DNA from 4 places in the Corynebacterium suranareeae genome. Region 3 is predicted to be linked to each of the others. Evidence: riboswitches for the same ligand, from Rfam matches in the RefSeq annotation. Region 3 holds a riboswitch; each other region holds the start of a gene.
The links. A riboswitch is a leader RNA that binds a small molecule or an ion and turns the genes downstream of it on or off. The one in region 3 is predicted to bind thiamine pyrophosphate.

Region 1: linked by a shared signal. The riboswitch ahead of N24_RS06095 (ECF transporter S component) and the one ahead of N24_RS04360 (3-oxoacyl-ACP reductase) in region 3 are both predicted to bind thiamine pyrophosphate.
Region 2: linked by a shared signal. The riboswitch ahead of thiM (hydroxyethylthiazole kinase) and the one ahead of N24_RS04360 (3-oxoacyl-ACP reductase) in region 3 are both predicted to bind thiamine pyrophosphate.
Region 4: linked by a shared signal. The riboswitch ahead of N24_RS10655 (thiamine phosphate synthase) and the one ahead of N24_RS04360 (3-oxoacyl-ACP reductase) in region 3 are both predicted to bind thiamine pyrophosphate.

The regions. Positions count from the first base shown of each region.
Region 1 covers NZ_AP017369.1:1,268,730-1,276,733, reverse strand. The annotation lists gene N24_RS06115 (calcium:proton antiporter) at 1-768, opposite strand, end outside; gene N24_RS06110 (nucleoside/nucleotide kinase family protein) at 816-1,322, opposite strand; gene N24_RS06105 (energy-coupling factor transporter transmembrane component T family protein) at 1,329-2,084, opposite strand; gene N24_RS06100 (ABC transporter ATP-binding protein) at 2,081-3,421, opposite strand; gene N24_RS06095 (ECF transporter S component) at 3,422-4,027, opposite strand; TPP riboswitch at 4,018-4,127, opposite strand; gene N24_RS06090 (4-hydroxybenzoate 3-monooxygenase) at 4,414-5,601, shown strand; gene N24_RS06085 (MFS transporter) at 5,617-6,906, shown strand; gene N24_RS06080 (VOC family protein) at 6,973-7,386, opposite strand; gene N24_RS06075 (lipoate--protein ligase family protein) at 7,553-8,004, shown strand, end outside.
Region 2 covers NZ_AP017369.1:1,671,732-1,679,735, forward strand. The annotation lists gene phnE (phosphonate ABC transporter, permease protein PhnE) at 1-197, opposite strand, end outside; gene phnC (phosphonate ABC transporter ATP-binding protein) at 194-1,006, opposite strand; gene phnD (phosphate/phosphite/phosphonate ABC transporter substrate-binding protein) at 1,040-2,077, opposite strand; gene N24_RS07900 (HAD family hydrolase) at 2,118-2,777, opposite strand; gene N24_RS07905 (bifunctional hydroxymethylpyrimidine kinase/phosphomethylpyrimidine kinase) at 2,977-5,202, opposite strand; gene thiM (hydroxyethylthiazole kinase) at 5,210-6,016, opposite strand; TPP riboswitch at 6,010-6,119, opposite strand; gene N24_RS07915 (NAD(P)/FAD-dependent oxidoreductase) at 6,920-8,004, opposite strand, start outside.
Region 3 covers NZ_AP017369.1:915,896-923,899, reverse strand. The annotation lists gene N24_RS04405 (carbohydrate ABC transporter permease) at 1-117, shown strand, start outside; gene N24_RS04400 (carbohydrate ABC transporter permease) at 114-950, shown strand; gene N24_RS04395 (hypothetical protein) at 962-1,186, shown strand; gene N24_RS04390 (VOC family protein) at 1,183-1,605, opposite strand; gene N24_RS04385 (dihydrofolate reductase family protein) at 1,633-2,190, shown strand; gene N24_RS04375 (hypothetical protein) at 2,750-3,256, opposite strand; gene N24_RS04370 (hypothetical protein) at 3,521-4,189, opposite strand; gene N24_RS16440 (LGFP repeat-containing protein) at 4,190-5,314, opposite strand; gene N24_RS16330 (hypothetical protein) at 5,605-5,775, shown strand; TPP riboswitch at 5,978-6,085, shown strand; gene N24_RS04360 (3-oxoacyl-ACP reductase) at 6,140-6,895, shown strand; gene N24_RS04355 (LLM class flavin-dependent oxidoreductase) at 6,895-8,004, shown strand, end outside.
Region 4 covers NZ_AP017369.1:2,278,768-2,286,771, forward strand. The annotation lists gene lepB (signal peptidase I) at 1-262, opposite strand, end outside; gene N24_RS10640 (S1C family serine protease) at 398-1,810, opposite strand; gene N24_RS10645 (iron-siderophore ABC transporter substrate-binding protein) at 2,339-3,301, shown strand; gene rplS (50S ribosomal protein L19) at 3,538-3,879, opposite strand; TPP riboswitch at 4,149-4,261, shown strand; gene N24_RS10655 (thiamine phosphate synthase) at 4,263-4,928, shown strand; gene thiO (glycine oxidase ThiO) at 4,925-6,049, shown strand; gene thiS (sulfur carrier protein ThiS) at 6,067-6,264, shown strand; gene N24_RS10670 (thiazole synthase) at 6,266-7,048, shown strand; gene N24_RS10675 (ThiF family adenylyltransferase) at 7,050-8,004, shown strand, end outside.

The DNA.
Region 1 (8,004 bases), 350 kb from region 3:
AAAGACAATGGTGGCAATAATTAACCCCGCCATAGCTACCGGAGCGCCAAGACTATCCAACACCTCATCCATCGCCTGCGCCATATTATGGGACAGCATCACGATGGGAAGGACCGTGATGATCAGCACCACACCACGAAATGGAACTTCCCATTTGATAGCGTCTTGAGCTTTTTCTGCCACTTCAACTTCTTGGAATTCACTTGCCTGTGCACCTGTCTGGCGCAGCAGGAAGAACCCATAAACAACGACAGTTAAAACAGCTATAACAATGGATTGCCCTGGTGTGTACTCACCTAAAAATGCTGGCACGGCAAAAGCAATCACCGAAAATGTGGTAATCAGCGTCAAATACGTAGGAGCCCCCACACCATTGTGTGGCATACTTCCGTGCCTTAATCCACCGATCAAAAGACACAGTCCCACGACTAATCCCATGATGATCATAGATACGGCCATCACGGAATCTCGCCCAGCAATCGCACTATCCCCTGGCCCAAGCATGACTGCACAGATCAAAATGACCTCAATAATCACGATGGACAATGTGAGAATCAACGAGCCAAAAGGATCTCCCAAGATATGAGCCAATCGCTCGGCCATTTTCACTACGCCAAACGCGCAGAATAGGATGACCGCTACGATCACTGCCAACTCCAAAATAGAAGGCAAGGCAATCAAGGGGATCAGGAAAATTGATGCCCAGCCAATAATGATGCGGGCGTAATCAAGTGGTTTCAACAAAGGTTTTAACAAAGAAAACGGCATGTTCTCTGGTCAAACTTTCTTAAGAACTCTGGGCCGTTCCCAGGCTGTCAAAAAATAACTTCGGGTCGTCCCGCAGTCTTATCCGAACCTAGCACAATCTCGTGATCGACCTCAATACCTTGAGCAAAATGCTGTCGCTCCTGATCAGCCCATAAATCCCAAAAAGGTGCATAGCCTGGATCTCGCTTTAACGCACGGTGTTTTCGCACGTGTTCTGGACCGGTGATACGGATTGTAAGCAGACACCCCAACGCCGCTGCTCTAGCTTTTGACGACTGCGTTATCGAGCCAGCGCCTTCGATAATTATGCTTCGACCAGGTATTAGAGAAACCCACTCTCCTTTCTTATTGTTGTCCCAATCCCACCGGTGGTAACCAGGATTGTCCGCAGTCAGAATACTGTGAGCGACAATCTCTGAGGCAGCAGCAAGTCCAGTCCACCCGGGATAAAAATCATCCAGGTGGACTAGTTGGAAACCTGTTTGGGCTGCTAGATCTAAGGCCAAGGTTGTCTTGCCTGCACCAGATTGCCCATCAATTAAGACAATATTCATGTGCGCTTAGGTTCCGAGGAATTTAAAGAATCCCGTCTGAATGGCTATGAAAATGGCACTTGCTGAGATCGCCGCACACACCACAATCAAGACGGCATCACGGATTCCGACCGTAGATTCACGCGCCCACGTGCGACCTTGAGTTCCACCAAAACCGCGAGCTTCCATTGCTGTTGCAAGTTTTGACCCACGACGAAGCGACAGCACCAACAGCCCAAAAGTCATGGTGAAAAAGTGCTTAATCCGTCCTTGATCAGCGATACCGCGGGCACGTCGTGCACGGGACATGGAATACCAATCTTCACGGAAAAGTGTCATCAAACGGCTTCCCGCCACTGCCCCAATCACAAAACGCTCGGGTAATTTCAGCAGTTGGGCCAGGCCATCGCCGAGATCAGTGGGATCAATTTTGGCGATTAACACAACCACAGGTAGGCCGATGGCAAGGACTCTTAATCCAATTGCAGCTGCCAGCGCTAGCGAATTATCCGTCACGTGAATGAGTAAAAAGCTGAAATACTCTTTGCCTTCTGGTCTTCCATATAGAGCCATGGACAGCGCAGCCACGGGTGCCATGAGAAACAAAGGCCAGCCACGTTTAAGCAACATTTTCCACGTCACACCAGCAAACGGCGCCATGATGATCGTTGCCGCCAGCGCGATTGCCGCCGACATGACATCCACGCTCAACAACAATGGCGTGGTTAATACCATGAGCGCGATGATTCTGGTGACGGGATTGATATTGGCTAGAAGATTCATCGTGTTGTCACCTCAATGTGATGATCGCCCAATGCTGCAATGAAATCTGGATCATGGGTGACAGAGACCACGCTGATGCCAGTTTCGGTCAATTCACGCAGCAATAGCACCAGCTCTGTAAAAGTTTCAGGATCTTGACCAAAGGTTGGCTCATCCAAAATAAGAAGCTTCGGCGCAGCCACCAATGCGGTTGCTACCGACAGTCGACGTTTTTCGCCACCACTTAAAGTAAAAGGATTGGCGTGTTCTAGATGACGCAACCGCAGACGGTCAAGTAATTCCTCAATCCGGTCTCCAGCATCCACTTTCATGATTTTGGGCCCAATTTCCAGCTCATCACGAACGGTGCGGGCAACGAACTGATGCTCAGGATCTTGAAACACCGTGCCAATGCGGGCAGCAAGCTCGGCGGAACGCCACTTGTGCGGCGGATTTTTTAGTCCTTTTCTTAAACCTTCGGAAAGCTCCAGCTGCCCACTTTTAGGCGGAATCAGTCCACCCATCGTCAACGCGAGCGTAGATTTTCCAGCGCCATTGGGCCCAGTGATCACCGTGGAGGCGCCTTCCGGCACCTCAAAACAACGCATGCCGCCCCAGGTACAAAGCAAGTCCTGCGCCCACAAAATCGGATTGCTTTTCGACGGCTGCGCCTTAGGCAACCTACCAACTCTTTGCAACTGCTCAGGCTGGATATCCCGGCCATCAGAAATACTGATAATGCGGTCAATGGTGTTTAACCACAGTTCATGGCGGTGCTCCACCACAATAAGTGTTGCGCCCGTTTCCGCCACTACTCGATCCACAGCTGCGACAACATCACGTTGTCCCTGGGGGTCAAGGTTCGCGGTGGGTTCATCAAGCAAAATTAACCGCGCACCCATCGCAATAACACCAGCTAGCGCCAAGCGTTGTTTTTGGCCTCCCGAAAGATACTTGGTGGGATGGTTAAGAGGGAGATCCAAACCAACTAATTTCAGTGCGCGTTCTACTCGTGGCCAGATTTCCTTGCGCGGGATCTGGAGATTTTCACACCCAAATGCCACATCATCACCGATGCGAGAAGCAATGACTTGGGAATCTGGATCTTGGAGAACTAAACCGATGGAGGGGGCGTCGACAAGCAATTCCCCCATGCTTATGCCCTCGTCGGAGCCGCCGAGGACGCCGGCCAGTGCGGCGAGGAGCGTGGATTTTCCGGCGCCTGACGCGCCGGTAAGAAGTATGCGCTCACCTGGTTTAACCTCAAAGTTAACGTTTTCGAGCGCAGGGTTTTGCCTGGATGCATGGCGGTAGCCAAAGTTGCGCGCCACAACGCGCGTGCCAAGTGTGGTGGTCATTTAAACCTCGCGGCCAGCGGCAAATCGATCCAGTGCACCAGTTCGCGCAAGCGCTTTAACCAAGAACCAGCTGAGCAGTCCAGCCAAAATCGCGCCAGAGATCAACACTGTGACGGAATAGATGACGTTGAAGGACAGGGATTTTGCCAAGTTTCCGTAGAAGAACATCTCAAGGAAAATTGCGCCAACACCGGCACCCATTCCTGCAAACATGGTGGTTGGAAGGCTGTAACGACGGTAGAGGAACAACGCAAAGATAATTTCTGCACCAATGCCTTGCGCAATTCCGGAGTAGATGGTGGAGATACCAAACTGTGAGGCTAGCGCCGCTGAAACACAAGCGGCGACAACTTCCACGAAAATCGCAGCGCCAGGTTTGCGGATTACTAAACCACCCAACACTCCGCCCAACAGCCAAATACCGATGGCAATTCCACCCAAACCAGGAGTTAGAGCGTTAAATGCCGTGGTCCAGGCATAGCCGATGGAGTTCCAGACGATGAAAATCAATCCACACGCGACACCCAAAACGGATGCGATGACAATGTCAATAACACGCCAAGAAGACTTTGGTTGATTAGTTTTTTGCATGGCGGGACTAGCCATTATTTCCTCCCTATCGCCGGCATTATCCGGATCAGGTTCAACGGTCCTGGCTGTGCCAGATCTCAGCCCGGATTTTCACCGAGCACCCGTGTCTATCAAATTAAGTACGCGTTCACACTAGCCTAAACCGGGTGAAAAACCTAGAAACTGGTGAAGAAAAATACATATCCACGCCAAACCCTGAAGCACACCCCTAGCCACACCCTTGTCGAGTGATTTCGGACGCTTTTACGCTGGCTGTGACTTTAACCCCAATTTTTTAACCAGTTCGCAGCGCGAACAAGTTGTCATAGCACGCACCTTCCCATACATTGAGGCCTAAATCACTGTGAGGGAAGTCATTAACTGGGCATCACCCACAGTGGGCACACGAAAAGGAGTTTCCCATGAATCACGTACCAGTGGCCATTATTGGCGCAGGACCCGCAGGGCTAACCCTCGCGCACCTCCTCCATCTTCAAGGTGTGGAATCAATTGTTTTTGAGTCCCGCACCCGCAAAGAAGTAGAAGAAACCGTGAGGGCTGGAATCCTTGAACAAGGCACCTTGAATTTAATGCGGGAAACCGGTGTCGGCGCCCGCATGGAAGCCGAAGCCGACCACGATGAAGCCATCGACATCTCCATCAACAACGAACGCACTCGAATCCCACTAACCGAACTTACGGGACATAAAGTAGCGATCTACCCACAGCATGAATACTTAAAAGATTTCATTGCTAAACGCATCGAAGATGGCGGTGAATTACTCTTTAGCACCACTGTTGATTCCGTAGAAAACTACGAAGGCGACCTAGCGAAAGTTACATACACCGAGGCTGATGGATCATCGACCACCATCACCGCCGATTATGTCATTGCTGCAGATGGATCCAACTCGCCTTACCGCAAACTCATCACCGAAGACGGTGGTGTGCGCGCACGCCACGAGTACCCCTATGCATGGTTTGGCATCTTGGTCGAAGCACCAAAAACCCAAAAAGAACTCATCTACGCAACCCACCCAGAAGGCTTTGCCTTAATTTCTACCCGCACCGATGAGATCCAGCGCTACTACTTACAGTGCAACCCCGACGACACCCCTGATATGTGGTCTGATGATCGTATCTGGGAGCAACTCCACCTACGCGCAGACTCCCCCAGCATTACCGTTTCTGAGGGACGCATCTTTGACAAAGCAGTACTTCGCTTCCGTTCTGCAGTTACCGAACCAATGCAAAAGGGACGACTGTTCCTCGCAGGCGATGCCGCACACACCGTGCCGCCAACCGGCGCTAAGGGCCTTAACTTGGCAGTAGCTGATGTTGCAGTTCTTGCCCCAGCGCTAGTTCGCGCGTTGAAGAAAAAGGACACCGGACTGCTAGACAGCTACACCTCCCTGGCAGTCCCCCGCATTTGGAAAGCACAACACTTCTCCTACTGGATGAGCTCCATGCTGCACGCTGTTCCTGGCGAAGATCACTTTGCCACCCAGCGCCGATTTGCTGAACTGCGCTCCGTTTTAGAATCCCAATCAGGCCAACGCTATCTCGCTGAGCAGTACGTTGGACGCGACCTACCAAAATTCGAGGTATAAACACCCGTGACAACAATTTCTGCAAACCACACGACAAAAACCAAAAGTGTCGGAACAGTCCTCGCACTTTTATGGTTCGCAATCGTCCTCGACGGCTTCGACCTTGTCGTACTAGGTGCAACAATCCCGTCCATGCTGGAAGATCCCGCGTGGGATCTCACCGCAGGACAAGCCACACAGATTTCCACCATTGGTCTTATCGGAATGACCATCGGCGCGTTGACCATCGGATTCCTAACTGACCGTCTAGGACGTCGACGTGTGATGCTGTTTTCCGTAGCAGTGTTTTCTGTATTCACACTTCTACTGGCTTTCACCACCAACGTTCCGCTATTTAGCCTGTGGCGTTTCCTAGCCGGCGTTGGCCTTGGTGGAGCACTTCCCACCGCCATTGCCATGGTGACTGAATTCCGACCAGGCTCAAAGGCCGGATCTGCATCTACCACGCTCATGACCGGCTACCACGTTGGAGCTGTAGCCACCGCTTTCCTCGGCATGTTCCTCATCGAAGGCTTTGGATGGCACTCCATGTTTATCACCGGTGCAGTCCCAGGGCTTATTCTTTTACCTCTACTGTTCTTCTTCCTCCCGGAATCCCCGCAATATCTTAAAGTTTCTGGCCGGATGGATGAAGCCCAAGCTGTCGCAACTTCATATGGCCTGAGTCTTGAAGATGATCTAGACCGGGAGCACGAAGCCGAGCTCGCTGAATCTTCATCACTATCTTCCCTTTTCAAGCCATCGTTCCGTCGAAACACGCTGGCAATTTGGGGCACCTCATTCATGGGTCTTCTCCTTGTCTACGGTTTGAATACTTGGTTGCCACAAATCATGCGCCAAGCCGACTACGACATGGGCAATTCACTCGGCTTCCTCATGGTGTTGAACATCGGTGCTGTGATCGGCCTTTATGTTGCAGGACGATTTGCCGATAAGAACTCCCCTCGCAAGACTGCACTGGTGTGGTTCGTCTTCTCTGCTGTATTCCTTGCCCTACTTGCAGTTCGCATGCCGCTAGTTGGACTTTATGGAATCGTGCTACTCACAGGCATCTTTGTGTTCAGCTCACAGGTTCTAATCTACGCATTCGTCGGTGAAAACCACCCAGCCAAAATGCGCGCAACCGCAATGGGATTCTCTGCAGGAATTGGCCGCCTCGGTGCGATTTCCGGCCCGTTGCTCGGTGGCCTTCTAGTTAGTGTCAACCTTGCTTATCCTTGGGGCTTCTTCGCATTCGCAGGAGTTGGACTGCTGGGAGCCTTGATCTTCTCAACATCTAAGACTCTTAGGCACCGGGAAGACTAAAAAATAAAGAAACTAAAAGTTCGTTGTTCGTTTCAGGTAGTGAAAAAACAACGAACTTTTTCTCATTTATTCAGCTGAAATACTCCACATCACGCCATACTTATCAAAAACCTGGCCATAAGAGCCACCCCATGGAGCTTGCTCAAACTTCATGGTCTCCTCACCGCCAGCTGCCACAAACTTGTTGATCTTCTCCCGGCCGTCTTCCACCGACTCTGCGTTGTACAACATGGAATACGCGGTATCCCGGATCGGGTACTCCCCATCCATAGAATCACCACCCGAGATCAGCCCGCCGTTAGGTAAAGAAAGTACGCCGTGCGCCAACGCATCCGCCGGAGGATCAAAAGGCATCCCCTCCATTGGAGTCTGCCCGTACGTCATCAAATTTAGCTCGCCGCCAAAAACATCTTGCCAATGTTTCAAAGCTTCTGCCGTGTTGCCGTTGAATGTGATGTAGGTGGAAATCGTGCCGGCCATGGGTTTCTCCCTAATGAGAAGTTTTCGGAATTTTCCACCCGCCAGCCTACACGTCTATGGCGCGGATCACAGATCCGCTTGCTTTTGCTTTTCGACGCCCGCCTGCGGCGGGTGGGGCGTGGCGGAGGGGCGCGTCGAAAAACAAAAAGCGGTTATTGTGGGGCGCATGAATAACCATTTTGAGCTTAAAGTACCTGGTGGAAAACTTGTTGTCGTTGATGTTGCAACGGATTTGGACACAATCGCCGAGGTGAAGATTTCCGGTGATTTCTTCATTGATCCCGATGAGGCATTTTTCGCTCTGGGTGAGGCGTTAAAAGGGTCCTCTGTTGGTGACCACACAGATCGCTTGCAAGCAAAAATGGATGCAGCGCTGGCAGAATTTCCTGGTGTTGAGCTTCATGGTTTCAGCACTGCAGATATTGCGTTGGCTGTTCGTCGAGCTGTTACTGGCGCGAAGGATTTTACTGACTTTGACTGGGAGATCCTCCACCCTGGCGTATTGCCAACGCCGCTCAATGTCGCATTAGATGAACTCATTTTGTATCAAGTCTCCAGTGGTCAGCGCGGCCCCACCATGCGCATTTGGGATTGGGATGATCGTGCGACGGTGATTGG
Region 2 (8,004 bases), 760 kb from region 3:
TTAGGCTGCAGCATTTGCAGGAGTTTGTTGGCACCGTTGCGCCAATTCGCAGCAATGGAAGCAAAATCAAGCTCAATGCCACCTAGCGCTGGGGTTGCTGTAGCCACCGTGAAGGCAATGATGGAAGCGATGATGAGATAGTCTTTTACCCCCGCCCGAGGCTTCTGCGGCACCAGTGGAGAAGAAGGCGTGGTCATGCGCGATCTCCCAGCAGGTCTTTAGCTTGAATGGGGCGACCATAGATAGCTTCAAAGTCTTTATCAGTGGCCTCAGAGATAGGACCGTCATAGACAAGCTTGCCGGCACGCAAACCCACAACCCTCGTAGTGTATTGACGAGCCAAATCAATCAAGTGCAAGTTCACCAACACGGTGAGGCCTTCCACGTTGTTGATGTTCTCCAGGTCGCGCATCACAGAATGCGCGGTAGGCGGATCAAGGCTTGCTACAGGCTCATCTGCCAGCATGACAGAAGGATCTTGCGATAAGGCACGCGCAATTGCAACGCGCTGTTTCTGTCCACCGGACAAAGCACCAGCTCGGGTCCATACTTTGTCCAAAATGCCCACGGACTCCAACGCGTGAAAAGCAATCTGCTTGTCGTGCTCAGTGGGAAGTCCGAGGAGGTTACGCCACCACGCTGTGTGCGCGAAGCGGCCCACCAAAACATTCTGGAACACACTGCTGCGTTCCGAGAGGTTGAACCCCTGGAAAATCATGCCGATCTGCCCACGGGCATCACGCAGCGCTTTCCCCTTCAAGGTGTTGATCTGATGCGGCCCCACCGTCACGGTACCTTCCGTGGCTTGGACAAGACCATTAATCGTGCGAATCAACGTGGATTTACCCGATCCTGATAGACCCACGATGGCCACCATCTCACCAGGATTGATGGTGAGTGAGACATCATCGAGGGCTTTCGTCCCATTGGGATACGTCACCGACACGTGGTCGAAGTCGATGGCCCAAGAGTTGGCCGTGGTGGTAGCCGAAGCATCAGAATTCATATGCGCACACCTTGATTGTTGGAAACAGGGAAACTAGTTGGAGAACTTCTTCAGTATCTCGCCGTAACGAGTGATTTCATCCTGGGCGGTATCAGCAGTCCAGTCAGACAGACCAACCATGTCGAACATGACATCCTTGGCTTCTTCAGAGGAATCTGCATATTCATCCATCAACTCGGTGAGCTTTTCCACCAGGTCGGATGGCAGGGACTTCGATGCTGCGACCCCTCCATTTGGGATCATCTCGGTGTAGGCAAACGCCACAACATCTTCCGCTGCGTGAGGAGCCTCAGACAGCACGGTGGAACGCGCATCCCAGAAACCGAAGGACACTTCAGCGTCACCGTTGAGGACAGACAGCACAGCGTTGTTGTTACCTTCAACGGGTACCTGAACAAACGCAGCATCGGTGTCCATGCCCAGATCCTGCATAGCAACCATTGGGTATTGGTAGCCCGCAGGAGACGTTGCAGCCTGCAGCGCTACCTTGTCACCGGACTCGATCTTTTCCAGCGCATCAAGGGCTGCTGGGCCATTACCTGATGCCGCTTGCCCTTCAGGTTCAATTCCGTTGCAGTAGAGCATGTCAACATCGGAAGCAGCATAGGACGCAGCCACTGGAGCATCGTCGCAGTACTTATCAGGATTGTTGGTGTACGCAACAGCAGAGTACGAGGTGGCACCGAAACGCACATCACGCAGAATTAGCTGCGCATCGTACTGCTCAATCGCGTTATACAGGGAACCCGCATCAGTGATGATCACCTGAGCCTGATCAGCACCCAAAGCCTCAACGGTTGCAGCGTAATCAGACGCCACCACACCATTGACCTCAATACCTAAGTTCTCAGACAGGTAATCAGTCAAAGGAGCCAACGCCTCAGCCAAATCCTCACCCTCCGTGGAAGGAACAAGAGACAAAGTAATGGACTCAGGCCACTGGCTTGCAGCATCCGAAGAAGAGGAAGAAGACTCATCGGAAGAAGAACAACCAACTAGAGCAAGGGTAGAGATCGCAAGCGTAGAAACAGCAACACGCATGGACTTGGATAGCTTAGAGAGCTTGAACATGAGATCTTTAAAAACCTTTCAGCGACATGAGACAAGAAAGTTAAGAAGAGGAGACCCGGGAAGAAACCCAGGCAAGGAGAGGGAGATCAGCGATAGAATCCCCACGCATGGAGACCTTCGCTTCAGAAATGGTTGCTGTAGCTCCAACCAGAGCCGTATCTGCACCTAACTGCGCTGCAGGACTCAGATCGAATTCATAAATATCGCCCACCGCAAGCACCGGACCATCAAGCTGCAAATCAGAAATGATCGAAATCAACCCTGCAGGCTTACCCACCACAAAATGCAACTGATCAAATAAATCAGCAACACCCCACTGACGCAGCACATCATGCACGCCATTTTCCGGGGCATTGGTAGCTAAAACCAACCGAGCATGACCTTTCAACGAGGACAAAATATCCTTAATGCCCCGCACATGCTCAACAGGCGCTAAATCCGAGCCAAGCAACTTCCGGCTCTCGCCATAAGCGATCGACATCGTGCCATCATCAATCCCTAATTCCGACGCCAACTTAGCCACAATGTCATACCCATCACGGTAAATACTCTGACCATCGTCATAGCGTCGAAGCTCCCTGCGCACACGCTCCAGAAAGTCCTTGGAACCCTCCGGTGCAACACACAATGCATATGCAAGGACAGGGCCATGACCAATGGCAAGCGTGCCATCGAAATCAAAAACAATACTGGGTGTCACAAAAAGATCCTTGGATCGGGAAGAAATGGACGATGCGTTCATCATAAAAGTATTTGATGAACACAACGTCCAACCTTGAGTGAACGATCAATGACACCTACATGAACACTTGCCCCAGCCCGACCCCACAGCTGCAAAAGCGCGCCGGGCCACCTCCTAATTGACGGAGATGGCCCGGCGCGCGGGTAGCCCAGTTCAGTTAAATCCAACCGTGTCTGGTGGCTTGATCAAAGAATTCACGTTCATGAACTGAAGCGCTCAAGAATGCTCGAGCGGCATCGACGCGTTGTTCAGAACCCGCATTTTCTAAGGCCTTTTCTAACCGGGCAATGGCAGCACGGGTTCCATTGATAAATTCTTCGCTGGAGTAGGTGTCAAGCCAGTCCTTGTAGGGGTGATCTTCGTGGTTTTGTTCAGCTAGCATCAACCCGATTTCCGCGTAAAGCCAGTAGCAGGGCAGTACTGCAGCAACACCGCACACATAATCTTCTGTGTAGGTGCGCGCGATGAGGAAGTCGGTGTAGGCCATGGTGATATGCGATGGCGCGGATACTGTGGCTCCTGCCATGTAAGAGCGATGGAGTTCAGCTTCAACAACTAAACACTCCGCAGCGCTTTGTGCCCATTCGATTTGTGCCTGCGCATCGGGAGCGATCGAGGATAATCGGGCCAACGCTCTGGAGTATTGGGCAAGATATTGTGCATCTTGGTCAATGTAGAAATCGAACTCTGGGCGCCGGAGGGTGCCGTCGCCAAGCATGGTGATGAAGTCTGAACTGTTGATGCCCGCGATGATATCGCCGCTTGCTTCCCACAGCGCGCGCGTGAATGGCCCGGCAGGTTCGATGCGTGGAGCTGGGCTTTTAACCGTCGATGGGGCAACGAAACTCGTTGCTGTTTGCCCATCTAGGCGCGGCGCTAAAAGGTGATCCCAGGGAGTGGTCTCAGCAGCTGAGAGCATGCGGCGAGTGAGGTGCCCGTGATCGACTGGTCCGTTTCCCGTGCCGACGTGGAGCTGGTCGGCGTGGCGCAGGGCTTCATTAAGCCAGCGTGTGGACCACTCAAGGGCTTTTTCAACGCTCTCACCGGTGGCAATTCGGGTGGCAAGAGCAGCGGACAGGGAACATCCGGTGCCGTGGGAATTGGTGGTGTTGACGCGCAAGTTTTCCACCTGGAATACCGAGCCATCTGGGCGAACGACTGCGTTATCTGCCAAAGCGCCAGTCAAATGCCCACCCTTGACGATAACGATGGTGTCATGCTCAGCAGCAAATGCTTGAGCCTGAGCAATTGCCTGATCCATCGTTGTGGCCGGCTGGCTATCGCACAATACGGCGAGCTCTGGGATGTTTGGGGTAACAACATCCACGTGGGCAGCCAGGCGACGCAAAGATTCTTCAGCACTGGCATCAAGCAACCGGTCACCGCTGGTTGCGATCATCACCGGATCAAGCACCACCGGGCCGTGCTCACGGGAGCCCAACCAATGTGCCACCAGATCTACCGTGTCAGCAGAACCCAACATGCCGAGCTTGATGGCGTCGACCGTGACATCGGAAAAGACTGCATCAAGTTGTTCTTCCAAGAAAGTCAAGGGAGGAGTATGGATTGTGTTGACGCCGTGAGTATTTTGGGCAACCAACGAGGTGACCACACACATGCCATATCCACCACCTGCGGCAATAGATTTCAGGTCAGCTTGAATGCCTGCACCGCCTGTGGGGTCAGTGCCTGCAATAGATAGCACGCGTGGGGTAGAGGGGACGTCCACAAAAGCTCCTTGGAAAGCAGTTAGTAATTGGGAAGCGGCAACTGCAGGATCTGCAGCGGTCATAATTTCAGACACCACACATAGGCCGTCAATGTCAGTACCTGCAAGTTCAGCAGCATTGTCCAGCCCCACGCCTCCAATGGCAACAGACGCAATGCCGTGAGCTTTCGCCAGGGTTGAGATCTCCGCGATGCCTTCAACACCGAGTGCTGGTGCCGCATCTGGTTTGGTAGCTGTAGAAGTCACGGGACCGATGCCAATCACATCGGGCAATGCCACATCAGCGGCTGCACATTGCGCAATCACCGTGCGCAGCTGATCTAAGTTTTCAATGCTCAACCCCAACTCAAGATTGGCGGGAAGCTGCCTTCGTGCCTGAATATAAGGTGTATCGCCTTGGCCAATGTGCAGATGAAGCCCCAGCTCAACCGCAATATCAAGGTAATCATTAACCACAAGCGATACCCCGCGGGCGTCACAGATTTCTTTTAGCTCCACAGCTGCTGCACGAACATCTTGTTTAGGGGAGTTTTTATCACGCAATTGCACCACGGATACCCCGCCTGAAATCGCGGCGTCCACGATTCCGGCAACGTTATCCGGCCCACCACCAAGATGCGGATCTGTCACAAGGTATAAAGAAAAATCAGTCACGGAAATCTTAAGCCTCACGCACATCAATCAACGAAGCCACGGTCTGCGCATCGACCTCATACAAGGCATCAATAAACGCAACCGCGAAACTTCCTGGTGCTGTGGCTTTCTGCGCAGCGATCTGGCCAGCTGCTCCAATGTGGGCGTGTGCCGCCAACACAGCATCATGCTCTGAAATCGATGAACCTACCACAGCACCCAAATAGGCGGCCGTTAAAGCGCCCAACGAACAACCCGTGCCAATCACCAGCTGCAACATGGGATCCCCAGAGCGCAACCATGTCACCCGGTCACCAGAAACAATAAGGTCCTGCTCCCCAGAAACCGCCACAACACCACCGGTGCGATTGGCCAACTGATGCGCCGCATGCAGCGCTGCTTCCACCGAATCGGTCGCGTCTACGCCGCGCCCACCAGCACCCAGACCGGCAAGCGCCACGATTTCTGACGCGTTTCCACGAATTGCGGCTGGCTGCTTATCGACGATTCCCTCCGCATACTTAGTCCTCTCCGACAATCCACCCACAGCAACGGGATCCAGCACCCACGGTGTCCCAGCTTTTAGTGCGCCCTCAATGGCATTGGTCATTCCTTGGTACTGCTCAGTAGAGGGAGTACCTGCATTAATGAGCACTCCGTTTGCGATCGCGGCGAATTCTGCTGATTCAGCTGGAGTATCAACCATCGCAGGGGTAGCTCCCGCAGCAAGCAATACATTCGCGGTGACCTGCATGACCACAGAGTTGGTTAAACACTGAACAAGAGGAGTGTTTTGTCGAACAAGAGTTAAAGAATCCAAAAATGAGTTAGCCACTTTAAAGGCCATCCCTTCGCTAGTACGAGCTAGAGCAGGTTCAACGGGTGTTTTCTCAGCCTCTGGAAATTAAAATCCAGCAACGGCACCCCGTGCCTGCTAATCAGCCTAGCAAAGTGGACGTGTGTACTTTTCCACAGGGGCGGAGGGGCCGGCGGGTAACTCATAAGCGACAATGTGTTTGAATATTCACTACAAACTTGAGATTTCCGATGGATTGTGGTGGATTGTTGCATGTAACCATCCGTTAAATGCAAAGTTTTGTTCGAATTAAAGGGGTGATGTCCTGTTTGTGGTGAGTTCTTGATCAGCACACCTTCAGGTTTCACATTTCCTCACGCGCACCGAAATGATGCGGCCGATATAAACCGGACTTGGGTTAACTCGGCAAACCAGACCAATGCGCGTTAGCGTTTATCGCTTGTTTAAGGCTTCGAGTTTTTCAGATGAACTATGGTGTGCATGAAGCCCTGAAAACCCGTTAGAAGCGCTTCTGGGGAGGTATGACTTTTCAGGTGTCGCACCAAAATGTGAGTGCGACCAAATCAGGAGACCCAGAATCTGCAAAAACTTAAATGTTGGGTCTCTGTGTTTGGTAATGAGAGCGATACGCCAAACCAGGAGACCCACAAACGTCGAAAACGTGATTTCTGGGTCTCTGTGTTTGGTCTCACGCCGTCTCATGCCGCCAAGTGCACGAACATCAAAATCCACACCGGGGCATACAGCTATTTCAGCACTAATCTGGCTCACGTCGGGATCGGATTTCACGTCTTTCTAACAAACACCGAAATGATGAGCGCACAGTTTCGCGTATGGGCACCTAAAAGATCGCCTTCTACAACAAAAGCGTGACTCCCCGTTAAGGAAGTCACGCTCGTTGCTTACTACAGAAAAGTAGACTTACTTTCCGCCGAAACGCTGGTTGTCGCGCAGCTCGATTGGGAGATCTGCAGCGGCCTCTTCCAGCTCGTGTGCGTACTTAAGCATGGCAGTACGGGAGTGAAGCTGCTGGCGAGTGGTGGCCAGGTTCCAACGCTTACGGGACATAGCGTTAAGTCCCCAGCTGATGCCGGAAACGAAACGGTTGCGGAAGCCCACGAGGAACATGATGTGAACAGCCAACCACAGGATCCATCCGATGAAACCGGTGACCTCAACCTTGCCCATCTTCACCACAGCGGAAAAGCGGGAAATGGTTGCCATGGAGCCCTTATCGAAGTAATCGAAAGCTTCGCGCTCAGTGTTGGAGCGGCCTTCGACCTCAGCTGCGATCTGCTCTGCAACATACTCACCACTCTGGATTGCTACCTGAGCAACACCAGGGAGGTTGTTGTAGTTCATCATGTCACCAACAACGAAGACGTTCTTGTGCTCGCCCACAGACAGGTCATCGTTGACCATCACGCGACCTGCGCGGTCAGTCTCAACGCCGGTTTGCTCTGCAATGAGCTTGCCCAGTGGGGAAGCAGCCACACCAGCGGACCAAATCTTGCAGAAGGACTCAATGGTGTGCTCTTCGCCGTCTTTGGTCTTGTAGGTAACCGAGGTGGCATCCACGTTGGTGACCATTGCGTTCAGGCGAACGTTAACACCGATCTTTTCCAGGGTGCGCTGAGCGTTACGGCCGAGACGCTTACCGAATGGAGGAAGAACCTGTGGTGCACCATCAAGCAAGATGATCTTTGCGGAGTTGGTGTTGAAGTTCTTGTACTCACCAGCAAGGGTGCGGTGTGCCATTTCAGCCAACTGACCTGCAAGCTCAACGCCGGTTGGACCAGCACCAACAACAACGAAGGTGAGCAGACGCTCACGCTCAGCAGGATCTTCACAGATCTCAGCACGCTCGAAAGCGCCAATGATACGAGCGCGCAGCTCTAGAGCATCATCGATGGACTTCATGCCTGGAGCGAACTCAGCGAAGTGATCGTTACCAAAGTAGGATTGGCCTGCACCAGCACCAACAACCAGGGAGTCATACTCGAAGA
Region 3 (8,004 bases):
TCAGGCCAGCGAGGGATGAAGAAAAAGAAGCTTGGTGGAACCAAGGATGAGAAACCCGCTGCTAAGGGCACTGCCGTAAAGGACGATTCTGCTGTGAAGGAAGTAGCTAAGCCATGACTAAACGAACAAAAGGCCTGATCCTCAATTACGCCGGAGTGGTATTCATCCTGTTCTGGGGACTGGCTCCCTTCTACTGGATGGTGATCACCGCACTACGCGATTCCAAGCACACTTTTGACACCACTCCCTGGCCAACGCACGTCACCTTGGATAACTTCCGTGACGCGCTAGCCACCGACAAAGGCAACAACTTCCTTGCAGCGATTGGAAACTCACTGATCATCAGCGTCACCACCACAGCGATCGCTGTTCTCGTGGGAGTGTTCACCGCCTACGCTCTAGCCCGACTGGAATTCCCCGGAAAAGGCATTGTCACCGGCATCATCCTGGCTGCCTCCATGTTCCCCGGCATTGCCCTGGTCACTCCGCTGTTCCAGCTTTTTGGTGACCTCAACTGGATCGGCAGCTACCAAGCACTGATCATCCCAAATATTTCCTTCGCTCTACCGCTGACCATTTACACATTGGTTTCCTTTTTCCGGCAACTGCCGTGGGAACTTGAAGAATCAGCGCGAGTCGATGGAGCCACCCGTGGCCAAGCCTTCCGAATGATTCTGCTTCCGCTGGCAGCACCAGCACTATTTACCACCGCAATCTTGGCTTTCATCGCAACGTGGAATGAGTTCATGCTGGCTCGACAGCTCTCCAACACTTCCACAGAACCAGTCACCGTTGCGATCGCTCGCTTCAGCGGACCAAGCGCTTTTGAATACCCTTACGCCGCCGTGATGGCAGCAGGAGCATTAGTGACCATCCCGCTGATCATCATGGTGCTGATCTTCCAACGCCGCATTGTCTCCGGACTCACCGCAGGTGGCGTGAAAGCCTAGACTAGATACTCATGAGTGCTGATAAATCCCAGGATCAATCCGAATCGCAACGCAAAGGGCTTCAACTCGAAGCGTTGCTTGGATTCCTGGGATTTTTCTCATTTCTCGCCGTCATCCAGGCAATCATCAACGTGTTACAGCCCGAACCTGCTGTGTGGCCAGCTCTTCTCGCGCTCGTTTTAGTAATCGCCACCGTCTCAGTATGGCGGGCTTGGCGAAAGCGCCGCCTTAATTAGAGTTCCTGAGCCAACGCCACGATAATTCCAGACGGCCCGCGCAGATAACACAATCGGTAGGTGTCCTCGTAGTTTGCGATCCCATCTAGTGGTTCCGCACCGATATGTGCGATCGTTTCCTCAATATCATCCACCGCAAACATCAAACGGTGCATACCAATCTGATTTGGTGCGGGTGGAGCGGTTGTAATCGGTTCCGGATGCAGATATTGAGTAAGCTCCACCCGAGAATGCCGATCGGGAGTCTCTAAAACTGCAATCTCAGAAGTCACTCCAGTGAGGCCGACGGTGTGATCGACGAAGTCCCCTTGGGCCGTTGTTCGGCCATTTAGGGACATCCCTAATTTCTCAAAGAAACCAACAGCTTCATCCAACGATTCCACCACAATCGCCACGTTGTCCAAACGTTTAATTCCCATGATCCCCATCGTAGGTACCATCGTGTGATGGCGATCATCTACAACACATCCAGCACGCTCAACGGCTTCATCGCAGACAAAGACAACTCCCTGCAATGGCTTTTCGACGTCCCCGGCAGCAACAGTGCCTCTGAAGATTTCGGCAATTTCCTGTCAAAAGTTGGCACCCTTGTCATGGGATCTACTACCTATGAATGGCTGCTCAAAGATCTGGATTTCATAAGCGATCCCCAAAAGTGGACTGATGTGTATGGAGACCGTCCGACCTGGGTGTTTAGCAGCAGGAACTTGGAAACGCCAGAAGGAAAACCCGTCAAAGTAGTGAATGGAGATGTCGCCAATGTTCTCCCCGCCATACTGGAAAACAATCCAGAAAACACCGATATCTGGATCGTCGGTGGTGGCGATCTGGCGGGCCAATTCTTTGACACGGGTGCACTCGACCGGATCATTTTGACCATGACGCCAGTATTTTTAGATGAAGGCAAACCAGCGATGCCCCGCCGGATCGAAAGCAACCGTCTCCGCACCGTAAATGTCCGCGAAGTTGGACAATTCACTGAGATCACTCTGGAGACGATTTAAGGGGTTCAATTTGTGGATATTTGGGTAAGTGTGACTCCTGAATAGTCGCTGTAAATTCGCCGTTCAACAACCCACCACAAAACGCGAGTGCTCTTCGGCGCAGTCCGAATTTTACATTTTTAGGTGGGCCTCATTCACAGCTTTAGACATGCGTGATATCTACCAATCACAACCCTACCCATGGACGTAGATTCCAGGGGCAGAACGTTCTTCCTTTAAGAACGCAGTGTTTGGTTTCTGCGATGCCAATAACGCTCCATTGCCACAGCTGCTTCTGCGAGAAAAAACCCAAAACCAACCGGTATTAAATATCCAGTTAGAATTCCATCAGGCTGAGTTACCCTGAAATAGATTCCCATCAAGATAAGAATAATTCCCACACCACCTACCCCCCCCTGAAGCCACAAGGGAGCTCTTCTTGATAGGACACAAGCCACTGAACTCAGCGTTTGGGCCGGACCCCGACCTTGATTATGCAAACCGAGAAACACCTGCGACTTCCATGCGAGAACCACCCTGCACACAGCAAGGTGGTTTCAACGAAAAGTGCACAAGGCACTTAACTGACGGGCGTACGGCACTGGTGAAAATCCTCAATCGTCTGCAACGACGATGATCTCCCAACCACAACCCACCCCTCATCCAACTCACTCACATCACCAACAGTTGTCGTCAGTTGATGCACTTGAGCATCTTTCCCACTCACCCAGGCACTAACAAGGAGCATACCGTTAGCATATTCAGGAAGTGGATCAGAGACCTCAACAATCCACTTTTCATCTGGATTATCAAGGTCAATACGAAAGAAGTCGGACTCAGGACTTTCTGTGCTATATCGCCTATAACTCACATTTTCAACGGAAGGATTCTTAAGAGGACCATTAATCGTAACCAAATCTATCTCAAGGCCGCAGGGTTGCACCACAATAGAAATCGCACCATCATTTGCCCGCGTTAATCCCACCTGCCCTCTGACGTCAGCAGTGATCAAATTTCCACATCCAGCCAAGAGCGTGGTAGTCACACATAGTAATCCGAGAGACGCAGCTTTTAATAGTGCATTCATACCTCTACCTTCTATAGAAAACCTACGACCAACGAGGGCCAGTCAGCATTTGGACTCAGCATACGGATATTTACCTGTAGGCATTGCAGTTTTACATAAGCCGCATTGTTAACGCAGCCTTAAACATCCGTTAGTCGGCTGATTTCACCCCACCATCCGAAATGGTAATCAGACTCCACCGCTTTCGAGACTACAACACATCCATGATGAGAATCCCCCGGCTTCAAACATGGGGAAGTGTCAATCTAGGATGTCTTGTATGAACTAACCAGCAGCTGAATCCACACGCATTAGCTCACCGACATCATTGCGCTCGAACTTATGAAAACTAGTCTCCCCCGAAAAGAGCAGATGAACCGAGGATACTTCTATTTCCTTATGCATCACGTGCTGCATGCTGTACTGGCAGTAATACAGAGCACAATCGGTTTGAAGGTCAACATAAAGACCCCAACCAGCATCTTCATCTGTAGGTTCTTGCGTAATCTTCAAATACCGAAGATTATGTGTCGTCATTGAAAATCCACATGGAGGCGATAAAGGGAGCAGCTCTCGAATAAGAAAATCTCTCCACATCACCATCATGTTAGGAGTACCTAGCAATGAAGAACGAACAACGAATTGACCTGGTTCGAACCAACCATCAGTAGTCAGTTCAGGAGTATCAAAAATCTCCCTCGTTTCACCATTGGTATACCTTACTACCTTGTGCTCAGCCCAGGTCCGTGGATTAAATCGAAATGAAAACGAACTGGGATCTTGCCCATTATGTTTGAGAGAACCAGCAATGCGATATTCTAATTTCTGATGATCACGCCCGAACATGAGAGCCCACCAAAGAGCCTCATCATGTGTGACCGGATATTCTTCCAGATCACAGTGAATATTAGCAGCCACCCATCTTCCGACTGGGTCAAAATGCGTGTTTCCCATCTATCTATCATCCACAGGATTGGTGAACTCGCACAACCTATTACTAGATGGATTTCTCTCGTCAAAAGGATCACACTTAAAACGCCCAATATTTAGTCGAGCACCATTCCATTTCTCCCCTGTAATATCATAGTCTTTCGACGGGATCTTTAATGTGAAAGTAGTCGCCTGAAGATAATATGTACCGCGCGTTTCCGGTATCGGGCCACTCGAAACACTTGCAGCCGTATTCGTGCCTCCGTTCGCCGTATAAAGTTTCCCATCCGGCACCGTCGGATCAATCTGCCACTTTCGATCCTCTTTAAGCTCGTAGTTTTGCTGGAACACTCTAGATGGGAATGTCAAACTTTCAATAGTAAGTTCAACTTTGTGAAGCCTACGCTGGGTCAACGTGTGCTTAATCGAATAAGAAAACTCCTTTGACCACTCAGGAATACCATCTACAGCCTTACCCACACATGTATCAATATTTTTCCTCACCGAGTATGCACTCAACCGTATAGCTGGGCTGGCATCAACAAAGCCGATACTGTTGCATTCAACGTCTGGCAAAGCACGAGCTTGTGGAGCAAGTGAACTCGATGAAGTCGTCACAAGCATTTCCCTAGTTGGCGCATAAAAATGACTCTCTCCACCATCCAGAGAGATAGTCGCACCCTGGTTATCACAGTAAAAATCAACTGGCGCATCCTCGCGGCCAAGTCGTTGAAGAATCAACCCCACAACATCCATACACGCATAATTCTTCGAACCCGAATCTGAAGGTAGGAATATCTGCCCACCTTCGTAATTCTGCCACTTCCCTGTCGAATCGGAAGTAAAGCCACCCGTGGGATAACCATACAAGCCATCTATTCCACCAGAGGTCATCCACATGCTCTCAAAATCACCATAGACTTCCCATGCCCCGAAGCTGGGATGCCAATAGATAACTCCATTATGAAAAACAGAAAAACGGCCAACCCCATCTGAAGCTACTGCTTCATCCGCGATAGGGAAACCAAGTACACTGTTAGGACCACCCAGCGCAAGCCAACGATCCAAAATCAGCCCATTAATACTAGCAACCTGGAACCCCTCCAAAACCGGGCTGCGATACACTCGCCCACCCTGGAACGTCTGCACCCCCTGTAATAAGCAGTGCTGTGGCAATAACACCTACAGCCTTGGGAAACAGTTTCATTCACATATTCCTGTCGTCTCTACATAATGTGAACAAACTGACCCTAACCTGAAAACATCATTAGTTCTGCGGGTAAAACAGATATTCGTGGATTTTCACCCCCGTTATAGACATGGCAAACATCACATAAAAAGATAACTTTTGGCTACTGACTTTTATGCCTATTCAGGGTATTTAAGCGACCCCAATACCAAACTAAAGAAGACGGTGAAACACATGGAAATAGGGCTACATGCATCAAATACTCCACGAACAGCCACCTCAATTTGCACTCGCAAAAATAGCGCAGTCTGGGCTCGACATCGTTCTGCACAAAACTGGCACTATGACCACCAATGGCATCCATGAACTCACCTTGATGCAACAACGCAATCAAGAGCTTGAAGCAAACTTGCTCAGATAGAAAAATGCTTAATCAAGCCCGAGTTTGTCTGCCGAAGCATCCCAACGCAGGATCAACTGGGAAAGACAATCAAGTCGAGGAACTTAAACAAGCAATCGATACGTTGGGAAAAGCTATCGCGCTCATGCGCAAGGATGACACCAACTTAAACGTGGCGGTACCAACTCACCCCACGTGCGACAACAAACTGATACCCTCGGCTACTAGTGACACGGGGTGCAAAAGCACTTTAAAAAAGCTTTCGCTGAGATTACACCCGTCGAACCTGATCCAGTTAGTACTGGCGAAGGGACTGTCGCAAAGCCTACCTACCATGGGATAGGTCTCTTTGCCCTTCGCCCCAACCCAAGAAGGGCGTTTTTTCATGCTTGAATTTTCTGAGCAAATTGTTTTGGTCACCGGCGGTGCACGCGGACTTGGTCGTGCGTTGTCTGAGTCTTTTTTACGCGAGGGTGCTCGTGTTGTGGTGAATTATCACCGTTCGGCTGATGCTGCTGCAGAGTTGGCTGGTGAAAACGCAGTGGCGATTCAGGCTGATGTTCGTGATCGCAGCCAGGTGAAAGGCATGTTTGAGCAGGCCAAGGAACATTTCGGTAGCCCGATCACCACTGTGGTCAACAGCGCTTTGGCGGATTTCAGCTTTGATGGCGATGCGCGCCCCAAGGCAGAAGACATCACGATTGAGCGTTTTGATCAGCAATACACCAGCGCAATCGCGGGCGCGTTGAACACCATTCAGGAGGCGTTGCCTGGTTTTGAGGAGGTGGGAAGTGGTCGTGTGATCAACATCGGCACGAATCTTTTCCAGAATCCGACTGTCCCCTACCACGATTACACCGCTGCGAAGGCTGCACTGTTGTCCCTGACCCGCACATTTGCCAAGGATCTGGGTCCGCGCCACATCACGGTCAACATGGTCAGCGGCGGCCTGCTGCGCACCACCGGCGCCAGCGCCGCCACGCCCGAGGAAGTCTTTGATTTCATCGCCGCAGGCACGCCACTGGGGTCTGTCACGACGCCACAAGAGCTTGCCGACGCCTCCCTCTTCTTCGCCTCTCCCTGGTCACGAGCAGTAACTGGCCAAAACTTGGTCGTCGATGGTGGGTTGGTCTTTAACTGATGAATTCCCAACACATTCACCTCAATCTTTTTGCTTTCGGCGCTGGGCACCATGCGGCGGCGTGGCGGTGTGAGGAGGGAGGCGTCGATAAGCTGGGTCTAATTTCCTGGTGGGAGGAGCTCGCGCGCACCGCTGAGCGCGGCAAGCTGGATGCGGTCTTTTTGGCCGATGGCCAGGCGATTAATCCGGTTGGTTTGGAAAACGGGCCGGGTTGGTTTTTGGAACCGTTGACGGCATTGACTGCGATGGCGCGTGCAACAAACAATATTGGTTTGATCAGCACGATTTCTAGTACGTTTTGGCCTCCCTTTCATGCAGCGCGGATGGTGGCTAGTTTGGATCACATTTCTGGTGGGCGTGCTGGGATCAATGTGGTGACCTCGATGACTGATGCAGAGGCGCGCAATCATGGCATGGATAAGTTGCCGGATCATGATGTTCGCTATGCGCGCGCGGCGGAATTTATCGACACGATCACAGCTTTGTGGGATTCCTGGCCTGTGGAAAGTTTAGTTCGGGATCGCGCTGGAAAATTTGCGGATTCTGCACTGATTAAGCCGATCGATCATGATGGTGAGTTTTTCCAGGTCGCAGGCCCGCTGAATATTCCAAGTACTCCGCAGGGTAGGCCAGTGCTTTTCCAAGCGGGATCCTCACCGCAGGGACGAGAGATCGCGGCACAGTATGCCGAGGCGATTTACTCAGTGGCGTGGGATTTAGGCCAAGCGCAAGATTACCGCTCCGATATTCATGCCCGCGCTGCAGCATTGGGGCGAGAGCCCATGCCGGTGCTTCCTGGTTTGGTGACCTATGTTGGCAAGACCGTGGAAGAAGCGCGTGCAAAGCAGCAGGCTCTCAATGCATTGTTGCCGGTTAAAGACTCACTGAATCAGCTGAGTTTCTTTGTGGGTCAAGACTGCTCGACGTGGGATTTGGATGCTCCTCCCCCACCGTTGCCACCGCTGGAGGAATTTTCCGGGCCGAAGGGGAGGTACGAAACGGTGTTGCGGATCATCGAATCCACCTCACCAACTGTGCGTGAACTTTTAGGTTACCTGGCAGCCGGCGGTGGGCATGCCACATTCATTGGCACGCCGGAAAGCATCGCT
Region 4 (8,004 bases), 1.4 Mb from region 3:
CTTTCTCCACCAAAATGCGATCACCCGTGCACCCCTCACATCCGTGCAAGGTTGGCTCCATCGATCCACTGGGGATCATATACATCCGTCCAACGAATGTCTGTAGGACGAAAATCAACGCGAGGGTCAGCACGACCACCACCGGGATTTCGATGTACCACGGTGTTGGCTTTGATTCCTTTTTCGACTTTCTAGCACGTCGACCGAACCGACCGCCCTGGTTGGAATCGTCAGAATTAGATGCACTAGATAAATCAGTCACGGAAGTTCACTTTAGCAGTATTACTTTAGAGCTGATTAGACCTATGTAAATGCAATGAAAAAGTCGGCTAAGACAGCACATAATTTTTCCGTGCTGTCTTCTCCATCCAATGATGGGCCTATAAAAGGGCGGAACCTATTTAAGACGGAACGTAGAGACAATTCCCTCCAACACTGTGGTTAGTTCATATTCACCGTTGAGCTGAGTCAACAGCACTAATGTTCCAGTTTGCTCGTAATCTTGTGTGGCCAACACGATGAGAGTTGTGCCATCGCAGTCATATTCGTTGAACGGGCCACGATAGTATCCGTCATCCCAGGTATCAGTGGTTAATAGGTCACAGCTTTGGTTGAAACTGAATTGGTCCAATGCTGCCTCAGGAGCCGTACCTGCATCAGTTGCCAGCATCCAGATTCCAGATGCACTGAATGTTTCCCAAAACGCGCCCAAATCAGGTGCTGCTGCTACAGAGTTCCAGAATCTTCCTTGTGGGTCGGTCCAGGCTTCCCCGTCGATTTGTGCCCATTCGACTGGCACTGACACGGCAATAGTTGATTCATTATCCGTAATTTCCACGGATTGGCCACTATATTCACCGACAGCTGCGGCCGCAGCGGGGTCCTGTCCCCCAAAGACATTTTCGGCAGTAACCGCTAATTCTCTGCCATTAATTTGGCCCTCAAGTAGCACTTCCGCACTTGGCCGAAGAACTTCAACATCAATGGTGCCATCGACTCCTTGGGTGTCTAGAACTTGGCAATAGCTACCTAGGTTTCCGCCGTCACCAACACTTACACCGCCAAGTTTAAGAATCAGATCACCAGGCTCTATTCCTGCCTTATCTGCGGGACCGCCCGCTTCCACCGAAGACACCCACACGCCGAAAAATTGAGGGTCGCCACTGTCCCATGCTTGCGCATTAATTCCAATTGATGAGACACGTTTGCCATCGATCATGTCCTGAATAACGTCTTTTACGACGTCTCTATGGATGGCAAAACTGTAGTCAAGTGAATCATCACCGGCATAATTAACGCCTAAGACTTTGGCATCGGCAGTAATCAGTGGACCTCCAGAATTTCCACCACGGATACGTGCATCATGTTCGATAACATGTTCCAAAGAAGCCCATTGGGTATCAAATTCAAAGTCAGACTTTGACACAATTCCCCTGGTCAACGTGAAATCATCAGCGTATCCCACTGGAAATCCAGCCGAGTACACATCCAGACCTGTAGTGATGTTTCCTTCGAACCACTCGAAGTGAGGGAGGTCTTTTGCACTTAGTTGTACAACAGCGAGGTCCAAGCATTCAGATGCACCAAGCACTCGCATGCTTGCTTTGTCATCACCATCTGCACCGTACAATCCATCCAAACGGCCAGCACCAACCACCACGTGATTATTTGTAATGGCAATTCCTGACGGATCAATAATAAACCCAGATCCTTGCCAAGCAGATTCTGAAGGATCAAGCGTACCTGGCTCAATAAATGTACCTTGACCTGTGATTTTCACTGTCGCATCTGCCAACGAATCAAAAGTCACAGCATGTTGACTCGCAGCTATTACTCCATCACCGCCATTGCTTGCGGCTTCTAGCGATTCATCGGTCCCGGTTGACGTGGAACAACTTGCGGCCAATAAAGCCAAGACGCTAAGCACCGAACAGCTCGCGTAACTAAACCTTCGGGGAAATATTTTAAGAACCATGATGGGCTCCTTTGTTTGCACCCTGGATCACACGCATATCCAAAGGTGGGTAAATAGGTGCAAGACATTGACCAATCTAAAAAAGTTACAAATGAGGACTCAAACCCTAAGTGCAAAGCCTTTTATGCAAAACCCTTTAACTGACCCTTAAACCAACCCTTTAACTAACCCAGCCCAAAATTCCTACAAAGCACCCAACGATTCACAAAACTTTTTCCTGGAGTAAGTTTCTCCAATTTTACTACTTTTTACCTGGAAAATACATCAACATCATTAGGTATTTCAAGCCAGCACGCACGCTCTACCCAATCGCACACGCTTGCCCGTTTGACAAATATTTTTAGGCTTGGCTAACTTTTCTTTATGCCTAAATCTACGCGGGTGACCCCCACGAGCATCGCACAAGCAAAACTCTCTCGTCGTGCTTTTCTCGGAACGTTGCTGGGGACTACAACGCTCGCTATTGCTGCATGCTCACAAACATCACAATCATCTGAAACATCCCAAGGTCAAACATCGTCAGCTGCAGACAGTCCTTCTGAAGATCAGCGCATTGTCGCTCTCAACACGGGACAATTGGATAACTTGCTGTTGCTAGGAATTACCCCAGTTGGAGTTGCAGCAGCTAAAAATGCCGACCTTATTCCGCAGTTCCTCAGGGATCGTTTCGGTGCAGAGATGGATCTAGATAGCATTGCAGATTGTGGTTTTCGCCAAGATCCAGATATTGAAGCCATTGCAAATCTAAATCCCACTTTGATCTGCGCAAATTCTCGATCCGATGAAGCACTGCTGACCAAACTGCGCGCCATCGCCCCTGTGGTAACCGGCGAAGGTGGTGGTGAAAACTGGAAGCAGGATCTTCTCACCATTGCAGAAGCAGCAAACGTGAAAGACAAAGCCGAAAGTCTCCTGCAAGAGTACGAAGACACCGCAGCTGAGATTGCAGCAAACCAGCCCAGCACGCCACCATCAGTGTCTTTCCTCCGCACAAAGGATGATGCATTCCAGATGTATGGGGCTGAGTCAATGGCAGGTACCGTTGCTGGGGATTGTGGATTCGCTCGCCCAGAAGCCCAACAATTCACCGATCAGGCTGGACAAGACTTATCCGCTGAGCTCATTGCCGAAGCAGACGCCGACTGGTTGTTCTACGGAGTGCAAGACGGAAAATCCAGCCCAGAAGACACCCCTTTGTGGCCCTCACTGAAAGCAGTTCAATCTGGTCAAGCTATCGCCGTGGATTATGATTCCTGGTACATGAACGCCTCACTGGTTTCAGCTGGCATTATTCTTGATGGATTAAAAACTAACGTCGCAGTTTAAGCAGTTAAGCAGCTAAGCAGTTTAAGCAGTTTAAGCAGTTAAGCAGTTAAGCAACTAAGCAGCTAAGCAGCTTAAACCGTTTAAGTACTTCAATTAGCTTAGATCAGACCGCCGGACACACAATGTGTCCGGCTCACATCTCTATCAAAAGCAGAAAACCCCCAACCATTCACTAAAAGTGAACGATCAGGGGCTAGTCCAAAAGCTAGCAAGTAGCTATAGACCAAACGCTAAAATTAGCGCTTCTCCTTAATACGTGCAGCCTTACCGCGCAGTTCGCGCAGGTAGTACAGCTTCGCACGACGAACATCGCCACGACGGACGACCTCGATCTTCTCGATGTTTGGGGAGTGTACTGGGAAGGTACGCTCAACACCGATACCGAAGGAAACCTTACGTACGGTGAAGGTTTCGCGAACTCCGCCGCCTTGGCGACGAATGACAACACCCTTGAAGAGCTGGGTACGGGTGTTGGTGCCTTCGATAACCTTTACGTGAACGTCGAGGGTATCGCCTGCACGGAATGCAGGAACGTCATCGCGCAGGGATGCTGCGTCAATCTTGTCCAGAATGTTCATTTAAACAATCCTTTTGCTAGTAGGGAAAGAGGACCCTGGCGGCACTTTCCCAGTTTTGGGACGCTCGGCCGGTTCGTATCCGTTTCAATTTTCGAAGCTGTTACTTTCAACCCAACCGAAATCGGGTTTGCACAGTCAACTGGAATATTCTTTCACATCCCCTACCCTATTTTCAAACCTGAATTCCACCCCCCTCATTCGGGTGCCGATTTTCAACGAAGTTTTATCTAATCGTTGACAAAAGTATGTTGTCAGGCTTGACTGGTTGCACATTACCCCACGGGTGCCCAAAGCATTGGGCTGAGATTGTGCGCTGTTGCTGCGCGGGACCGTTCGAACCTGTCTGGTTAGAACCAGCGAAGGAAGCGAGGACTGATTGACCCGTGTATAAAAATCGTTTTGACCTGCGTTGTTATGTCGTAACTGGTGCTGGTTCCGTTGAGGAGATCGTGCACACCGCGTCGCAAGCCGCCTTAGGTGGTGCGGGTGTTATCCAGGTACGTTCAAAACCGATTTCGCCAGAGGCGATGAGAGAGCTAGCGGCCAAGGTCGCGGTCGAGGTTGCGCGGTGCAACCCTAAAACGCGTGTGCTTATCGACGACCACCTCGACGTTGCTATTTCCTTAATGCGTGAGGGTTTACCGATTCACGGTGTGCATCTTGGACAAGATGATGTCTCGGTTTTTCAAGCTCGTGAGTTGTTAGGTTCTGATGCGATTATTGGATTGACTACTGGCACAGCAGAGCTGGTGACTGCAGCTAATGAGGCTGCCCATGTGTTGGATTACATCGGTGCTGGCCCGTTTAGAAAAACCCCAACGAAGGACTCTGGTCGCCCACCCATTGGTCTTGATGGCTATCCCCCATTGGTGAAGTTGTCGGCGCTGCCGGTCGTGGCTATCGGTGATGTCACCCCTGATGATGTCCGCGATCTCAGCGCTACCGGCGTGGCGGGTGTTGCGATGGTTCGGGCCTTTTCACAATCTGATAATCCGCAAAAAGTCGCGCATGAAGTGCTGGAAAATTTTGAGGCGGGAAGGGCCTTATGACTAAGAGCGCAATTGTCATTGGTGGCGGAATCATCGGCTTGACCACATGTTTTGAATTCCAAGAGGCGGGTTTTCAAGTCACGTTGATTGATCCTGATCCAATTTCTGGGGCAACCCACCATGCTGGCGGAATGTTAGCCCCTACTGCTGAGGTGCAGTATCAGCAGCAGGATTTGATTCAGTTGATGAAAGAATCGGCAAGGCTTTATCCCGATTTGCTCGAGCGGGTCTCCAAATACACAGACCTTCCCACCGGCTACCGCACAGAGGGCACGCTGTTGGTGGGTGCGGATCGCACGGATGGTCTGCATGTTGCTGAGCTCATCAAATACATGCACTTGATGGATCTTCCCGTGGATTTTTTAACTACTCGTCAGGCTAGATCCGCGGAACCAGCATTGTCACCCCGAATTTCCAAAGTGGTCAACATTGATGGTGATCACCAGGTTGCTCCTCGTTTGTATGCCCGGGCGTTATTGGACGCAATTCTGCAGCGGGGTGCAGAGCACATCGCCGACACTGTGATCTCTATTGATGGCCACGACCCCTGCTTGACCGTAACCATGGGTTCGGGGGTGAGGGTGGCGTCGAAAAGCGTTGTTGTTTTAGCGGCAGGCCTAGGCGCCGCACGCATTCCTGGGTGGTTTGAGGGCGCAAACCCGCTGCAGTTGCGGCCGGTGTACGGCGATATTATTCGCGTTCGGGTGCCGGAGAAGTTGCAGCCGATGGTGAGCAAAGTGATTCGCGGATTTGTGGAGGATCGGCAGGTTTATATCATTCCCCGCGATGATGGCACGTTAGCTATTGGTGCGACCAGCCGTGAAGACCACCCGCATCCTAAAACTGGCTCGGTTTATGATCTCCTCCGCGATGCCACCCGTCTGGTTCCAGGTATTGAGGAAACTGAATTCCTCGAAGTCACTTGTGGTGCCCGCCCGGGAACTCCCGATGATATTCCATATTTGGGATGGGTGGGTTCCAACGTCATTGTGTCAACAGGCTATTTCCGCCACGGCATTTTACTGGCGGCTCTCGGTGCGCGCGCTGCCGTAGATCTGGCCACCAAGAAGCCCGTGTTCCCCACTCTTGATGTGTGCGATCCTTTTCGCCACCGCACTTAAAAAGGACTTTCTTTAAGATGATCAATTTTACTTTCAATGGCACCTCTATGCATTGTGCGGAGCTTTCCGTGGAGCAATTGGTAAAACAAGAAATCGGCCATGACACCGGAGTCGCAGTGGCTATCAATGCGGCTGTGGTCCCCAGGTCACAGTGGTCACGCATGATCAGCAATGAAGATTCCGTCGAAATTCTCACCGCAATCCAGGGAGGTTAAAATGCTGCACATTGCTGATAGAACTTTTGATTCTCACCTCATCATGGGCACCGGTGGCGCAACCTCACAGGCGTTGCTGGAGGAATCCCTTGTTGCCAGTGGAACCCAATTGACCACCGTGGCGATGCGCCGCCATCAAGCCAGCGCTGAAGGTGGCGAATCCATTTTTGACATGCTGCGCCGTTTAGGAATCGCCCTTTTACCCAATACAGCAGGCTGTCGCACTGCCCGCGATGCGGTACTCACCGCCCAACTTGCCCGAGAAGCACTTGGCACAAACTGGGTAAAAGTGGAGGTCATCGCCGATGAACACACACTATTGCCAGACACTGTTGAGCTTTTAGATGCCTGTGAACTCCTCGTCCAGGATGGCTTCACTGTCCTTGCTTATACCTCTGACGATCCCATCACCGCTAGCCGTTTAGAAGACTGTGGCGTTGCAGCTGTCATGCCGTTGGGCTCCCCCATCGGAACCGGACTTGGAATACTCAACCCACACAACATTGAATTAATCTGCAGTCGAGCAAGCGTGCCCGTCATTCTCGATGCCGGTGTCGGCACTGCCTCAGATGCCACCCTAGCCATGGAACTAGGCTGCGACGGAGTGCTGCTAGCCTCTGCGATTAACCGCGCACAAAATCCAGTAGCAATGGCTGAAGCAATGTTCCGCGCTGTTGAAGCTGGCCGATTAGCCGCCCAAGCCGGAAGAATCCCCCAACGCCAACACGCTGTTGCATCCTCTAGTTTCGAGGGTCTCGCGTCTTGGGCTGAGCAGGTGCTTTAAAATGTCACAACTTCCAGATATTGAACTTCATCGAACTGCCCGACAGCTAGCATTGCCTGGCTATGGCATCGAACAACAAACAATACTGCATAATGCCCACGTTCTCGTCATTGGCGCAGGCGGTTTGGGCTGCCCAGCCATGCAGTCGCTCGCCTCAGCAGGTGTTGGAACCATCACGGTTATCGATGATGACACAGTAGATATTTCCAATATCCACCGTCAGATCCTGTTCGGGGCAAGTGATGTCGGGCAGTCTAAAGTCTCCGTTGCAGCCAGGTGCCTCAAAGAGCTCCAACCAAGCATCACCGTCAACGCCCTGAATCAGCGAATCACTCCAGAAAACGCCTGCGCACTGGTCGCTTCAGTCGATCTTGTCCTAGACGGATCCGATTCATTCAGCACCAAGTACCTCGTATCCGACGCCGCTGAAATCACCGGAACCCCACTTATTTGGGCAACTGTGCTGCGTTTTCACGGCGAACTCGCACTCTTCCACTCAGGGCCTAACAACCGCGGCGTCGGTCTTCGCGACGTCTTCCCCGAACAACCATCAGCAGATTTCGTCCCCGATTGCGCCACCGCTGGAGTCCTCGGCGCCACCACCGCGACCATCGGAGCACTCATGGCCACACATGCCATCGGATTTCTCACAAAGATCGGCGACGTCCAACCAGGAGTCCTCCTTTCCTACGACGCATTCCCCGCCACCACACGCAGCTTCCGCGTCTCCGCCGACCCCGCGCGCCCACTGGTCACCGAGCTCCGCAGCTCCTACGAGGCAGCAAGGCCCGAAACAACAACGCTTATCGACGCCACCCTCAACCATCTCCTCACCGCCCTCGACATCCGCGAACCTCATGAAGTCCTCCTCAAAGACCTCCCCGAGGGCGCAACCTCACTCAAACTGCCCTTAAGCCAGATCAACTCCGAAGACGATGTGGTGGAAGCTCTTTCAG